Regions from separate parts of the Streptomyces sp. NPDC006872 genome, predicted to be linked through region 2. Evidence: predicted binding sites of a transcription regulator. Region 2 holds the regulator's gene; the other holds the start of a gene.
The links. The regulator HrcA, encoded in region 2, represses chaperone genes, less so after heat shock. The targets are predictions, from matches to a motif close to TTNGCACTCNGNNNNNCNGAGTGCNAA.
Positions count from the first base shown of each region.

Region 1 (7,257 bases), on a different contig from region 2:
CAACGCCCCCGCGGAGGGCCCCAGCCCTGAGCTGATGCAGCGGATGGGCGAGCTGATCGAGGAGGTCACCAAGGCCGGCGTCATGCTCGACACCGCCGGGCTCACCCCGTCCGCGCAGGGCACCCGTGTGCACTGGGAGGGCGGGAAGATCTCCGTCACCGACGGACCCTTCACCGAGTCCAAGGAGGTCGTCGGCGGCTATGCGCTCATGCAGTGCAAGGACATGGCCGAGGCCATCGAGTGGACGAAGCGCTTCCTGAAGGTCCACGAGGAGTTCTGGACGGTGACCTGCGAGGTGCGGGAGATCGCCGAGGGCTGAGCCTTCCGGCCGGGTCTTCCGGCCGAGCCGTTCTTGGTCTGCACGCGCTCCGGGTGTTCGATGGTGGGCTGTGGAACGACAGCCTGCCTCGGACCCCCGTACCGCCACCGATCCCCGTACCGTCGTCGAGACCGTCTTCCGTATCGAGTCCCCCCGCGTCATCGCCGCCGTCGCCCGGACAGTCCGCGACGTCGGCATCGCCGAGGAGCTCGCGCAGGACGCGCTGGTCGCCGCGCTGGAGCAGTGGCCGCGGGACGGCGTGCCCGACAACCCGGGCGCCTGGCTGACGGCCACCGCCCGGCACCGCGCCGTCGACCTGATCCGGCGCCGGGAGAACTACGCCCGCAAGCTCGCCGAGATCGGCCGGGACCTGTCGGACACGCCCCCGCCGGACGAGCCCGCCGACCCCGACGACATCGACGACGACCTCCTCCGGCTCGTCTTCACCGCCTGCCACCCGGTGCTGTCCGCCGAGGCCCGCACCGCCCTGACCCTCCGCCTCCTCGGCGGCCTGACCACCGCCGAGATCGCCCGCGCCTTCCTCACCCCCGAGCCGACGATCGCCCAGCGCATCGTCCGCGCCAAACGCACCCTGGCCACCGGGAACGTGGCCTTCGAGGTGCCCTACGGCCCCGACCGCGAGGCCCGGCTCGGCTCCGTTCTCGACGTCATCTACCTCATCTTCAACGAGGGTTACGCGGCGACGGCGGGCGACGACTGGCTGCGCCCGAGCCTCTGCGAGGACGCCCTGCGCCTGGCGCGCCTCCTGGCCGGGCTGATGCCGAAGGAACCCGAAGTGCACGCCCTGGCCTCCCTGCTGGAGTTCCAGGCGTCCCGCTCGGCCGCCCGCACCGGCCCGGACGGCGAACCCGTCCTCCTCAAGGACCAGAACCGCCGCCGCTGGAACCGTCTGCTCATCGCCCGCGGCATCACCGCCCTCGGCCGCGCGGACGCGGTGGCCACCGGCGCCCCCGGCCCGTACGCCCTCCAGGCGGCCATCGCCGCCTGCCACGCGCACGCGTACACCTACGAGGAGACCGACTGGCCGACGATCGCGACCCTGTACGGACTCCTCGCCGCCCGAGCCCCGTCCCCTGTCGTGGAGTTGAACCGCGCGGTGGCGATCTCGATGACGGAGGGTCCGGCCCCGGCCCTCGCCGTCGTCGACGCCCTCGCCGGCGAACCCGCCCTGCGCGACTACCACTTGCTGCCGAGCGTCCGCGGCGACCTGCTGCTGCGCCTCGGCCGGACGACGGAGGCGAAGGCGGAGTTCACCCGAGCGGCCTCGCTGGCCCACAACGAACGGGAACGCCGACTCCTGCTGCACCGGGCCGAAGAGGCGGTCTAGGGCCTGTCCGGCGGATCAGGCCCTAGACCGGCTGCCCGATCAACATCGTCGGCGCTCCCGCGACCCGGGTCATGAACACGGTCGCCGAGTTCCGCCCGTGCGCCTTGGGCAGCGCCTTCCTGCGCAGCTCCTCCGGTTCCACCGCCGACCCCCGCTTCTTCACGGTCAGGATCCCCACCTCCCGCTCCCGTAGCAGCGCCTTCAACTTCTTGACGTTGAACGGGAGTTGATCGGTGATCTCGTAGGCGGAGGCGTACGGGGTGGGGTGCAGGGCGTCGGCGGTGACGTAGGCGATGGTCTCGTCGATCAGCCCGCCGTCCAGCTCCCGGGCCACGTCGGCGACCAGATGGGCCCGGATGACGGCGCCGTCGGGCTCGTACAGATACCGCCCGACCGGGCGGACGGCCGGGTCGGGCAGTCCGGCGCCGAGGAGGGTCCGCGGCCCCGGGAGCAGGGTGGCCCGCACCGCCCCCGGCTCGGTCCCGAACCACAGCACCGCCTCCTTCACGTCCCCGCCGTCCGAGATCCACTCGGCCTCGGCCTCGGCGGGGATCGCCTCGTGCGGCACACCGGGCGCGATCTTCAGCGCGGCGCGCGGGGCGGCGAGGGCGGCGCGGATCGCCCACGACAGGGGCGGCGAGTACGCCTCCGGATCGAAGACGCGCCCGCGTCCGCCCCTGCGCGCCGGATCGACGAAGACGGCGTCGTAGCCGGCGGTGTCCACCCCGGTGACGTCCGCCTCCCGCACCTCGATCAGCTCGCTCAGCCCCAGCACGTCGGCGTTCGCGCGCGCCGCGGCCGCCGTCAACGGGTCCCGGTCCACAGCCAGGACCCGGATCCCCGCCCGCGCGAGCGCGATCGCGTCACCGCCGATCCCACAGCACAGGTCGGCGACGGAGGTCACCCCGAGCGCCTTCATCCGCCCGGCCCGATAACCGGCGACGCTCGCCCGCGTCGACTGCTCCACCCCGTTGGGCGTGAAGTACATCCGCTCCGCGTCCTCGGCCCCGAACTTCACCGCCGCCCGCTGCCGCAGCCGCGCCTGACCGAGCGCCGCGGACACCAGTTCGGCGGGATGCTCGCGCCGCAACCGGGTGGCGACGCCGAGCTCGTCGGCCGGGGCGGTGCCGCGCACCAGGTCGAGGAGGGCACGGCCCTCGGGGGTGAGGAGGGGGGCGAGGTCGTTCACCAGGCCATTGTCGGCCACCCCGGCCGCCCCTGTGGGCCAGTCGGTGGACGGTGGGCGCTCGGGCGGCGGTGTCGGGCGGGGTTCCGGGGCGATGGCTGCGAGGATCCGGCGCCATGGGATCTGTCGTACAAGATGATGACAAGTGCGGATGTTCTCGGAGACCCCGCGCTCGGACGGGCATCCGCAGCGCCGGTCTCAGGAGTTCTGGTCTCAGGAGTTCTGGTCTCAGGAACCTCAGTCTCCGGAGTGTCGTCGGCCTGCTCACCCTGGCCTCGATCGCGACGGGCTGCGCGGGAGCCGGGGGAGGGGTCGGCGGCGGAGTGGGCAAGGGGGCCAGCCCCGCGCCGGGTCAGCCGCCCGAGCAGACGGCGCCCGCCACGCCGCCGGCCCGCGCCCTGCACGCGTACGCCGCCCGGCTCCGCGCCGCCCAGCAGGCCCGGGTCGCCGCGGCGCGGCGCTGGGGCCTGAAGAAGGTCCCGCTGACGCCCCCCGCGCCGCCCGCGCACAAGCCGGAGATCACGACCCGCAAGGGCTTCGAGGTCACCGACCACGAGGAACTCGGTCTCCCGCCGGTCTTCACCAGGATCCCGACCAAGGACAAGGTCGTCTTCCTCACCATCGACGACGGCGCCGAGAAGGACCCCGCGTTCCTGCGCATGATGAGCGAGCTGAAGATCCCGTACACCGCCTTCCTCAGCGACTACCTGGTCAAGGACGACTACGGCTACTTCAAGAAGATGCAGGACCTGGGCGTGGGCCTGAACAACCACACCCTCCGCCACCCCTACCTGCCCGCCCTCTCCTACGCCCGCCAGAAGCGCGAGATCTGCGGCATGCAGGACGTGATCGAGAAGCGCTACGGCAAGCGCCCCGCCCTCTTCCGGCCGCCGTTCGGCAACTACGACCGGGACAGCCTGCGCGCCGCGAAGACCTGCGGAGTGCGCTACGCCCCGCTCTGGGCGGAGGAGGTCTTCGTCGACCACTGGGAGTACCGCGAGTGGGACCAGGACCTCCACCCCGGCGACATCGTCCTGAGTCATTTCCGCGGCCGCGAGGACTGGAAGGGCACGATGCCCGACATGGTCCGCCGCTTCCTGAACAAGGTCACGGACAAGGGGTACGCGGTGGCCCGGCTGGAGGACTACCTGTGAGGACGCGGCGGGGCCTGACGGCCGTACTGCTGATCCTGACGACGACCACCCTGGCGGCTCTGTCCGGCTGTGCCCAGTCCGTCGACCCCATCGAACGGCTGGGCAAGAAGGCCGCCGCCCGGGTGCACCCGACCGGCCCGGCCGAGCCCGCCCCCTACCGCCGCTGGGGCCTGACGGCCCCCCTGGCCCCGGCCCCGAAGAACCCGTCCCGTTCGCTGGCGGGCAGCCCGGGCACGGCCCTCCCGCCGGTCGTCGACCGCATTCCGACCGCCGACAAGGTCGTCTTCCTCACCTACGACGACGGCGCGGAACGCGACCCCCGCTTCATCGACATGGTCCGCGAACTGCGCCTCCCCGTGAGCATGTTCCTCACGGACAGCGTGGTGGGCCCGGGCTACGCCCACTTCGCCCGGCTGCAGTCGGTCGGCGCGAACATCCAGAACCACACCCTGGACCACCCGGCCCTGCGCGGTCTGCCCTACGCCGGCCAGCGCGCCGAGATCTGCGGCCAGCAGGACAAACTCCGCTCCCGCTTCGGTCTGCGCCCCCGCCTCTTCCGCCCGCCGTACGGCGCCTACGACACCACCACCCGACGCGCCGCCGCCGACTGCGGCATCACGGCGATCGTCCTGTGGCGCGTCTCGATGGGCCCCACCGACCTCACCTACACCCACGGCCCCCACCACCTCCACCCCGGCGACGTCATCGCCGTGGCCCCGGACGAGTCCCCGGGCCCGGGCCTGAGGGAACGCACGACCCGACTCCTGCGCCGGGTACAGGAGCAGGGCCTGACGGTGGCCAGGCTGGAGGACTACGTCTGAGGGCTCATCGCGGCGCAGGGTAGGTGCCTGTTCTTCAGCCCGTCCGGCGTTTGAGGACGAGGCCCCTTCAGGGCCGATTTCCTGCCGACGCGCCGCAGGCATTGGCACTCCGCTTGACCGAGTGCTAACCGCGGTCATAGTCTCGCTTCTGGCACTCCCCCCTGGAGAGTGCCAATAGCGACGGGCAGGTCCGGCACCCGCGACGACGGATCCACCTGGTCGCCACCTCAGACAGTTAGCCCCGTGAGATCTCCGAAGGGGGAGGTCGGATCGTGACGACCACCAGCTCCAAGGTTGCCATCAAGCCGCTCGAGGACCGCATTGTGGTCCAGCCGCTCGACGCCGAGCAGACCACCGCCTCTGGCCTGGTCATCCCGGACACCGCGAAGGAGAAGCCCCAGGAGGGCGCCGTCCTCGCCGTTGGTCCGGGTCGCTTCGAGAACGGCGAGCGCCTGCCGCTCGACGTCAAGGTCGGCGACGTCGTCCTGTACAGCAAGTACGGCGGCACCGAGGTGAAGTACAACGGCGAGGAGTACCTCGTCCTCTCGGCTCGCGACGTGCTCGCGATCATCGAGAAGTAATTCACCCAGTTTTGCAGTGAACTGCGCCCCTGGCCCCCGCGACTTGTGATGCCGGGTGCTGGGGGCGCAGTTCGTTTCACCCACGTTTTCCGAGAGGGCTGAACCGCTCCCATGGCGAAGATCCTGAAGTTCGACGAGGACGCCCGTCGCGCCCTCGAGCGCGGCGTCAACAAGCTTGCCGACACGGTCAAGGTGACGATCGGCCCCAAGGGCCGCAACGTCGTCATCGACAAGAAGTTCGGCGCTCCCACCATCACCAACGACGGTGTCACGATCGCCCGCGAGGTCGAGCTCGACGACCCGTACGAGAACCTCGGCGCCCAGCTGGTGAAGGAGGTGGCGACCAAGACCAACGACATCGCGGGCGACGGCACCACCACCGCCACCGTGCTCGCCCAGGCGCTGGTCCGCGAGGGCCTGAAGAACGTCGCCGCCGGCGCCTCCCCGGCCTCCCTGAAGAAGGGCATCGACGCGGCGGTCAAGGCCGTCTCCGACGAGCTGCTCGCCTCGGCCCGCCCGATCGAGGAGAAGTCCGACATCGCCGCGGTCGCCGCGCTGTCCGCCCAGGACCAGCAGGTCGGCGAGCTCATCGCCGAGGCGATGGACAAGGTCGGCAAGGACGGTGTCATCACCGTCGAGGAGTCCAACACCTTCGGTCTGGAGCTGGACTTCACCGAGGGCATGGCCTTCGACAAGGGCTACCTGTCGCCGTACTTCGTGACGGACCAGGAGCGCATGGAGGCCGTCCTCGAGGACCCCTACATCCTCATCAACCAGGGCAAGATCTCCTCGATCTCCGACCTGCTGCCGCTGCTGGAGAAGGTCATCCAGACCAACTCCTCGCGTCCGCTGCTGATCATCGCCGAGGACCTCGAGGGCGAGGCCCTGTCGACCCTGGTCGTGAACAAGATCCGCGGCACCTTCAACGCGGTCGCCGTCAAGGCCCCCGGCTTCGGTGACCGTCGCAAGGCGATGCTCCAGGACCTGGCGGTCCTCACCGGCGCCACCGTCATCTCCGAAGAGGTCGGCCTCAAGCTCGACCAGGTCGGCGTCGACGTGCTCGGCTCCGCCCGCCGCGTCACCGTCACCAAGGACGACACCACGGTCGTCGACGGCGCCGGCGACTCCTCCGAGGTCACGGGCCGCGTCGCGCAGATCAAGGCCGAGATCGAGAACACCGACTCCGACTGGGACCGCGAGAAGCTCCAGGAGCGCCTCGCGAAGCTGGCCGGCGGCGTGTGCGTGATCAAGGTCGGCGCCGCCACCGAGGTGGAGCTGAAGGAGAAGAAGCACCGTCTCGAGGACGCCATCTCCGCGACCCGCGCCGCGGTCGAGGAGGGCATCGTCTCCGGTGGCGGCTCCGCGCTCGTCCACGCCGTGAAGGTCCTCGAGGGCAACCTCGGCAAGACCGGCGACGAGGCCACCGGTGTCGCCGTGGTCCGCAAGGCCGCCGTCGAGCCGCTGCGCTGGATCGCCGAGAACGCCGGCCTGGAGGGTTACGTCATCACCTCCAAGGTCGCCGAGCTCGACAAGGGCCAGGGCTTCAACGCCGCCACCGGCGAGTACGGCGACCTGGTCAAGGCCGGCGTCATCGACCCGGTCAAGGTCACCCGCTCCGCCCTGGAGAACGCCGCCTCCATCGCCTCCCTCCTGCTGACGACCGAGACCCTGGTCGTCGAGAAGAAGGAAGAGGAAGAGCCGGCCGCCGGCGGTCACAGCCACGGTCACTCGCACTGACGCAGTTCGCTGGACGTACCAGCACTGAGGCCCGGCACCCTGCAGACAAGGGGCGCCGGGCCTCAGCGTTTCCCATTTTTCCGCTACTGCTCCAGCGTGTCCAGCACACCC
Region 1 is NZ_JBEYIL010000001.1:319,928-327,184, forward strand. Features, by position in the region: gene ABZ725_RS01575 (YciI family protein) at 1-319, shown strand, start outside; gene ABZ725_RS01580 (sigma-70 family RNA polymerase sigma factor) at 390-1,667, shown strand; gene ABZ725_RS01585 (class I SAM-dependent methyltransferase) at 1,690-2,856, opposite strand; gene ABZ725_RS01590 (polysaccharide deacetylase family protein) at 2,970-4,007, shown strand; gene ABZ725_RS01595 (polysaccharide deacetylase family protein) at 4,022-4,828, shown strand; gene groES (co-chaperone GroES) at 5,101-5,409, shown strand; gene groL (chaperonin GroEL) at 5,521-7,146, shown strand; gene ABZ725_RS01610 (ester cyclase) at 7,230-7,257, opposite strand, start outside.
Region 1: the regulator HrcA is predicted to act here: its motif matches at 4,930-4,956, upstream of groES (co-chaperone GroES).

Region 2 (7,257 bases):
CCCGGCGAGCGTCTCGACCCTGCGCGCTGCGGCGGCGACGTGCTCGTACAGCTGTGCGCCGACAGCGCCGACGCCACCGAGGCGGCCGCCGCGACCCTGACCCGGCTGGCCGGGGACACCCTGCGCCCGCGCTGGCGGCAGGCCGGCTTCCTGCCGCCGTCCCCCGACGGCGGCGGCACCCCTCGAGACCTGCTCGGCTTCAAGAACGGCAGCGCCAACCCGACCGCCGAGGAGTGCGAACGCTGGGTCTGGACGGGCGACGCCACCTACCTCGTCGTCCGGCGCGTCCACCTGAGCGTCGAGGACTTCGCGCGGCTCCCCGTGCACCGCCAGGAAGAGATCATCGGCCGTCGCCGTGAGACCGGCGGCCCGCTGGACGGCGGCCCCGAGCACGCCGACGTCGACATCCACGCCAGGACCGCGCAGGGCGGCGGCGGCCGGTACGTCACCCCGCCGCACTCCCATGTCCGCGCCGCCAGCCCCACCCTCGACGCCGGCGCCCGGATGCTGCGCCGCGGCTACTCCTACGCCGACGGCCCCACCGACCAGGGCCTGCTGTTCCTCGCCTTCATGCGGGACCCGGCGCTGTTCACCCGGGTGCAGCGGCGGATGGCCGCGCGGGACGAGCTGAGCAGGTTCAGCGAGGCCCGGGGCTCGGCGGTGGCGTACGTCCTGCCGGGGGCGCGTCCGGGACGGCCGCTGGGGGCGGAGCTGCTCGGCTGAGCTGCCGGACTGCCGGACTGCCGGACTGCCGGACTGCCGGACTGCCGGACTGCTGGGCTGCCGGACTGCCGGGCCGAGCCGGCGGAACCGGGGCGGTGCGGACGTGCGGGACAATGGACCCCATGCCTTCCGCACTCCCCGACGGTGAGCCCGTCCCCACCGACGGTGCACTGCCCACGCACGCGCTCGCCGGCGCCGCCGACCGCCCCCTCGGGTTCTATCTGCACGTCCCGTACTGCGCGACCCGCTGCGGCTACTGCGACTTCAACACGTACACCGCCACCGAGCTGCGCGGCACGGGCGGTGTCCTCGCCTCCCGCGAGAACTACGCCGACACGTTGATCGACGAGGTCCGCCTGGCCCGCAAGGTCCTCGGCGACGACCCGCGCGAGGTCCGCACGGTCTTCGTCGGCGGCGGCACGCCGACCCTGCTGCCCGCGTCCGATCTCGTACGGATGCTGGGCGCGATCCGCGACGAGTTCGGGCTCGCGGCGGACGCGGAGGTGACGACGGAGGCCAACCCGGAGTCCGTCGACCCCGCCTATCTGGCCACCCTTCGCCGGGGCGGCTTCAACCGGATCTCCTTCGGCATGCAGAGCGCGAAGCAGCATGTGCTGCGCGTGCTGGACCGGACCCACACGCCGGGCCGCCCCGAAGCGTGCGTGGCGGAGGCCCGCGCGGCCGGGTTCGAGCACGTCAACCTGGACCTGATCTACGGCACCCCGGGCGAGTCGGACGACGACTGGCGGGCCTCGCTGGACGCGGCTCTGGGCGCGGGCCCGGACCATGTCTCGGCCTACGCGCTGATCGTCGAGGAGGGCACGCAGCTTGCCCGCCGGATCCGGCGCGGCGAGGTTCCGATGACCGACGACGACGTCCACGCCGACCGGTATCTGATCGCGGACGAGGTGATGTCCGCCGCGGGCTTCGACTGGTACGAGGTGTCCAACTGGGCGACCTCCGCCGCCGGGCGCTGCCTGCACAACGAGCTGTACTGGCGCGGCGCCGACTGGTGGGGCGCGGGGCCGGGCGCCCACTCCCATGTCGGCGGGGTGCGCTGGTGGAACGTCAAGCATCCGGGGGCGTATGCGGCGGCGCTGGCCGCTGGGCGCTCGCCGGGCGCGGGGCGTGAGCTCCTGTCCGACGAGGACCGGCGGGTCGAGCGGATCCTGCTGGAGCTGCGGCTCCGGGAGGGGGTGCCGCTGTCGCTGCTGCGGCAGGAGGGAGTCGCGGCGGCCGGGCGTGCGCTGGCGGACGGTCTGCTGGAGTCCGGGCCGTACGAAGAGGGGCGGGCCGTGCTCACCCTGCGCGGGCGGTTGCTGGCGGACGCGGTGGTGCGGGACCTGGTGGACTGAGGGTTTTTCGCCCCCGCCGCCCCTTCCCGTCCCGTCCCTGGGGGCTGCCGCCCCCAGACCCCCGCTTTCGGCCTGGACGGCCTCGTCCTCAAACGCCGGACGGGCTGGGAATCGTCACGAAGTCGATCAGTTCCTCGACCCTGCCCAGCAGCTCCGGCTCCAGGTCCCTGTACGAGTTCACCCGGGCCAGGATCGCCTGCCACACCGCCCCCGTGTTCTCCGGCGGCCAGCCCAGCGCGCGGCAGACGCCCGTCTTCCAGTCCTGGCCGTGGGGGACGCGGGGCCAGGACTCGATGCCGACGGACGACGGCTTCACCGCCTCCCAGACGTCGATGTACGGGTGGCCCACGACCAGGGCGTGCTCACTGGTGACCGACCGGGCGATGCGCCATTCCTTCGTGCCGGGGACGAGGTGGTCCACCAGGATGCCCAGCTTCGCGTCCGGGCCCGGTGCGAAGTCGGCGACGATCTTCGGGAGGTCGTCCACGCCCTCCAGGTACTCCACGACCACGCCCTCCACACGCAGGTCGTCGCCCCAGACCTTCTCGACCAGCTCGGCGTCGTGCCGGCCCTCGACGTAGATGCGGCCGGCGCGGGCCACACGCGCGCGTGCGCCGGGGACGGCGACCGAACCGGAGGCGGTGCGGGTGGGGCGTACGGGACCGGCTGACGGGCGTACGAGCGTGACGACTCGGCCCTCCAGCAGGAAGCCGCGGGGCTCCAACGGGAACACGCGGTGCTTGCCGAAGCGGTCCTCCAGGGTCACCGTGCCCGCCTCGCAGCGGATCACCGCGCCGCAGAAGCCGGTGCCCGGCTCCTCCACCACCAGGCCGGGCTCCGCCGCGACCTCGGGGACGGGCTGGGGCTTCTTCCACGGCGGGGTCAGATCGGCGGAGTACTGGCGCATTCGGATGACGATAGGAGAAGCCGTGACCGGATGACTACGACACGCCGAATCGTGCCGCCAGCGCGTCCCGCTGCGCCCGCACGAACGCCGCGTCCACCACCGCTCCGTGCCCCGGCACGTACAGCGCGTCCTCGCCGCCGAGGTTCAGGAGCCGGTCGAGGGCGGCGGGCCAGTGGGAGGGGACGGCGTCCGGGCCCGCCTGCGGTTCGCCGGACTCCTCGACCAGATCGCCGCAGAAGACGACCTCCGGCGAGCCGGGGGCGGCGGGGACCAGGATCGCCAGATCGTGGGCCGTGTGGCCCGGGCCCACGTTCGCCAGCAGGACCCGGCGGCCCTCGCCCAGGTCGAGGGTCCACTCGCCGCAGACCAGATGGCGGGGCCGGACGAGCGTGTCCACGGCCTCCGTCGCCGCCGTCTCGTCCAGGCCGTTGCGCACCGCGTCCGCCCGCAGCTCCTCGGCCGACACCGTGTCCACGCCCACCGCCCCGAAGACCTCCGCGCCCAGGAACGCGGCCGCGCCGAGGACATGGTCGAAGTGGGGATGGGTGAGCGCGAGATGGGTCACACGCCCGCCGGTGAGCTCCTCGGCCTGCGCCCGCAGCCGGGCTCCCTCCACGAGGCTCGACCCCGCGTCGACCATCAGCACCGCGCCCGCCCCGACGACCAGCCCGACGGTGCAGTCCCAGCCCGGCAGCCGGCATCGTCCGACCCCTGGCGCGACCCGCTCCCACCCGAGCTCTTCCCAAGTCACCGTCATACCGCGACGCTAGCCCCATATCGCCCCCGCCCGACCACCTGCCGTCGGCCGACCTTGCCCCCGGTGTACCCCACAGCCGTACACTGGGCCGGGGAACGCTGGCACTCGGAAGCGAAGAGTGCCAGGGACGGTGTCAGGGCAGGCGCCCAGGGGACTGGGGACGACTTCTGGAGGTGTGCGCGGTTGCTGAGTGAACGCAGGCTCCAGGTGCTGCGCGCCATCGTCCAGGACTACGTCGGCACCGAGGAGCCGGTCGGTTCCAAGGCGCTCACCGAGCGGCACAACCTCGGCGTCTCCCCGGCGACGGTCCGCAACGACATGGCCGCCCTGGAGGACGAGGGGTTCATCGCCCAGCCGCACACCAGTGCCGGGCGGATCCCCACGGACAAGGGCTACCGGCTGTTCGTCGACAAGCTGGCCGGCGTCAAGCCGATGACCGGTCCGGAGCGCCGGGCCATCCAGAACTTCCTCGACGGAGCCGTCGACCTCGACGATGTGGTGGCCCGGACCGTTCGGCTGCTCGCGCAGCTCACCCGGCAGGTCGCCGTCGTGCAGTACCCGTCGCTGACCCGCTCGACCGTGCGGCACGTGGAGCTTCTCTCGCTCGCGCCCGCACGCCTGATGCTCGTGCTGATCACGGACACCGGGCGGGTCGAGCAGCGGCTCGTGGACTGCTCGGCGCCCTTCGGGGAGACGTCTCTGGCGGATCTACGCGCGCGGCTCAACAGCCGGGTCGCGGGCCGCCGCTTCGCGGACGTGCCGCAGCTGGTCGAGGACCTGCCGGAAGCCTTCGAGGCGGAGGACCGCGGCACGGTCACGACGGTGCTCTCCACCCTGCTGGAGACGCTCGTCGAGGAGAACGAGGAGCGGCTGATGATCGGCGGCACCGCCAATCTCACCCGCTTCGGACATGACTTTCCCCTCACTATCCGGCCCGTCCTGGAAGCCTTGGAGGAGCAGGTCGTGCTCCTCAAGCTCCTTGGCGAGGCGGGAGATTCGGGCATGACCGTACGCATCGGTCACGAGAACGCCTATGAGGGACTCAACTCCACTTCGGTGGTGTCGGTCGGCTACGGTTCGGGCGGCGAGGCAGTCGCCAAGCTCGGCGTGGTCGGACCGACCCGCATGGATTACCCGGGAACGATGGGAGCGGTACGAGCGGTGGCACGGTACGTCGGACAGATCCTGGCGGAGTCCTGAGTGGCCACGGACTACTACGCCGTTCTCGGCGTGCGCCGCGATGCGTCGCAGGAAGAGATCAAGAAGGCCTTCCGGCGGCTCGCTCGCGAGCTGCACCCGGACGTCAACCCGGATCCGAAGACCCAGGAGCGGTTCAAGGAGATCAACGCCGCTTACGAGGTGTTGTCGGACCCGCAGAAGAAGCAGGTCTACGACCTGGGCGGCGACCCGCTGTCCCAGGCGGGCGGCGGAGCCGCGGGCGGCTTCGGGGCCGGTGGCTTCGGCAACTTCTCGGACATCATGGACGCGTTCTTCGGGACGGCGTCGCAGCGCGGGCCGCGCTCGCGCACCCGGCGCGGCCAGGACGCGATGATCCGGCTGGAGGTCGACCTCGAGGAGGCCGCCTTCGGCACGACGAAGGACATCCAGGTCGACACGGCGATCGTCTGTGCCACCTGCAGCGGTGAGGGCGCGGCTCCGGGCACGACCGCCCAGACGTGTGACATGTGCCGCGGCCGCGGTGAGGTGTCGCAGGTGACGCGGTCCTTCCTGGGCCAGGTCATGACCTCGCGGCCGTGTCCGCAGTGCCAGGGCTTCGGAACCGTGGTTCCCACGCCCTGCCCGGAGTGCGCCGGTGACGGCCGCGTCCGCTCCCGCCGCACGCTCACGGTGAAGATCCCGGCCGGTGTCGACAACGGCACCCGGATCCAGCTGGCGGGCGAGGGCGAGGTCGGCCCCGGCGGCGGTCCCGCCGGCGATCTGTACGTGGAGATCCACGAGCTGCCGCACGCGATGTTCCAGCGCCGCGGCGACGACCTGCACTGCACGGTCACCCTCCCGATGACGGCGGCCTCGCTCGGCACGAAGGTGCCGCTGGAGACGCTGGACGGCCTGGAGGAGGTCGACATCCGGCCCGGCACCCAGTCCGGCCAGTCGATCCCGCTGCACGGCCGGGGCGTCACACATCTGCGGGGCGGCGGACGCGGCGACCTCATCGTGCACGTCGAGGTGCAGACGCCGACCAAGCTCGACCCCGAGCAGGAGCGGCTGCTGCGCGAGTTCGCCAAGCTGCGCGGCGAGGAGCGGCCCACGGGTCAGTTCCAGCCCGGTCAGCAGGGCCTGTTCTCGCGGCTGAAGGACGCCTTCAACGGGCGCTGAGCCCACCGAAAGGCAACCGAAAGGCACCGAAAGGTCAGCCCCAAGGGCGACCGGAAGGTACCGGCCACCGGCACGCGTGCCGGTGGCCTATGCCGATGGACGGCCGGATTCGGACTTGTTCGGAGGACGTGACAACATGCCGTCATGTCCTCCGCACTGACCGATCTCTTCCCTCATCCGATCGTGCAGGCCCCGATGGCGGGCGGTGTCTCCGTCCCGCAGCTCGTCGCGGCCGTGGCCGAGGCGGGCGGGCTCGGGTTCCTCGCCGCCGGGTACAAGACGGCCGACGGCATGTACCAGGAGATCAAGCAGCTGCGGAGCCTCACCGGCCGCCCCTTCGGCGTGAACCTCTTCATGCCCCAGCCCGAGTATGCGGAGACGGGCGCCGTCGAGGTCTACGCCCATCAGCTGGCCGGTGAGGCCGCCTGGTACGAGACCGAGCTCGGCGACCCCGACAGCGGCCGCGACGACGGCTACGACGCCAAGCTCGCCGTGCTGCTCGACAACCCGGTGCCGGTCGTGTCGTTCCACTTCGGCGTCCCGAGCCGCGAGGCACTGGACTCCCTGCGCAGCGCGGGAACGTTCACCCTGGTCACGGCGACCACCGTCGACGAGGCACTCGCGGTGGAGCGGGCCGGCGCCGACGCGGTGATCGTGCAGGGCGTGGAGGCCGGCGGCCACCAGGGCACCCACCGGGACACCCCGGAGAACGACCGCGCCGGCATCGGCCTGCTCTCGCTGCTCGCCCAGGTCCGTGCGTCCGTCGGCCTGCCGATCGTCGCTGCGGGCGGCCTCATGCGCGGCAGCCAGATCGCCGCGGTCCTCGCGGCCGGCGCGAGCGCGGCCCAGCTGGGCACCGCGTTCCTCGCCACGCCCGAGTCCGGCGCGCACGCCGTGCACAAGCAGGCGCTGACCAACCCCCTGTTCGTCCGCACCGAGCTGACCCGCGCCTTCTCCGGACGCCCGGCCCGCGGCCTGGTCAACCGCTTCCTGCGCGAGCACGGCCCGTATGCGCCCGCCGCCTACCCGGAGGTCCACCACCTCACCTCGCCGCTGCGCAAGGCGGCCGCCAAGGCGGGCGACGCGCAGGGCATGGCCCTGTGGGCGGGCCAGGGCCACCGGCTGGCCCGCGAACTGCCCGCCGGGCAGTTGGTGGAGGTCCTGCTGTCCGAACTCGC
Region 2 is NZ_JBEYIL010000011.1:332,989-340,245, reverse strand. Features, by position in the region: gene ABZ725_RS31400 (Dyp-type peroxidase) at 1-723, shown strand, start outside; gene hemW (radical SAM family heme chaperone HemW) at 846-2,078, shown strand; gene ABZ725_RS31390 (DUF3097 domain-containing protein) at 2,167-2,985, opposite strand; gene ABZ725_RS31385 (MBL fold metallo-hydrolase) at 3,020-3,742, opposite strand; gene hrcA (heat-inducible transcriptional repressor HrcA) at 3,926-4,942, shown strand; gene dnaJ (molecular chaperone DnaJ) at 4,943-6,079, shown strand; gene ABZ725_RS31370 (nitronate monooxygenase) at 6,224-7,257, shown strand, end outside.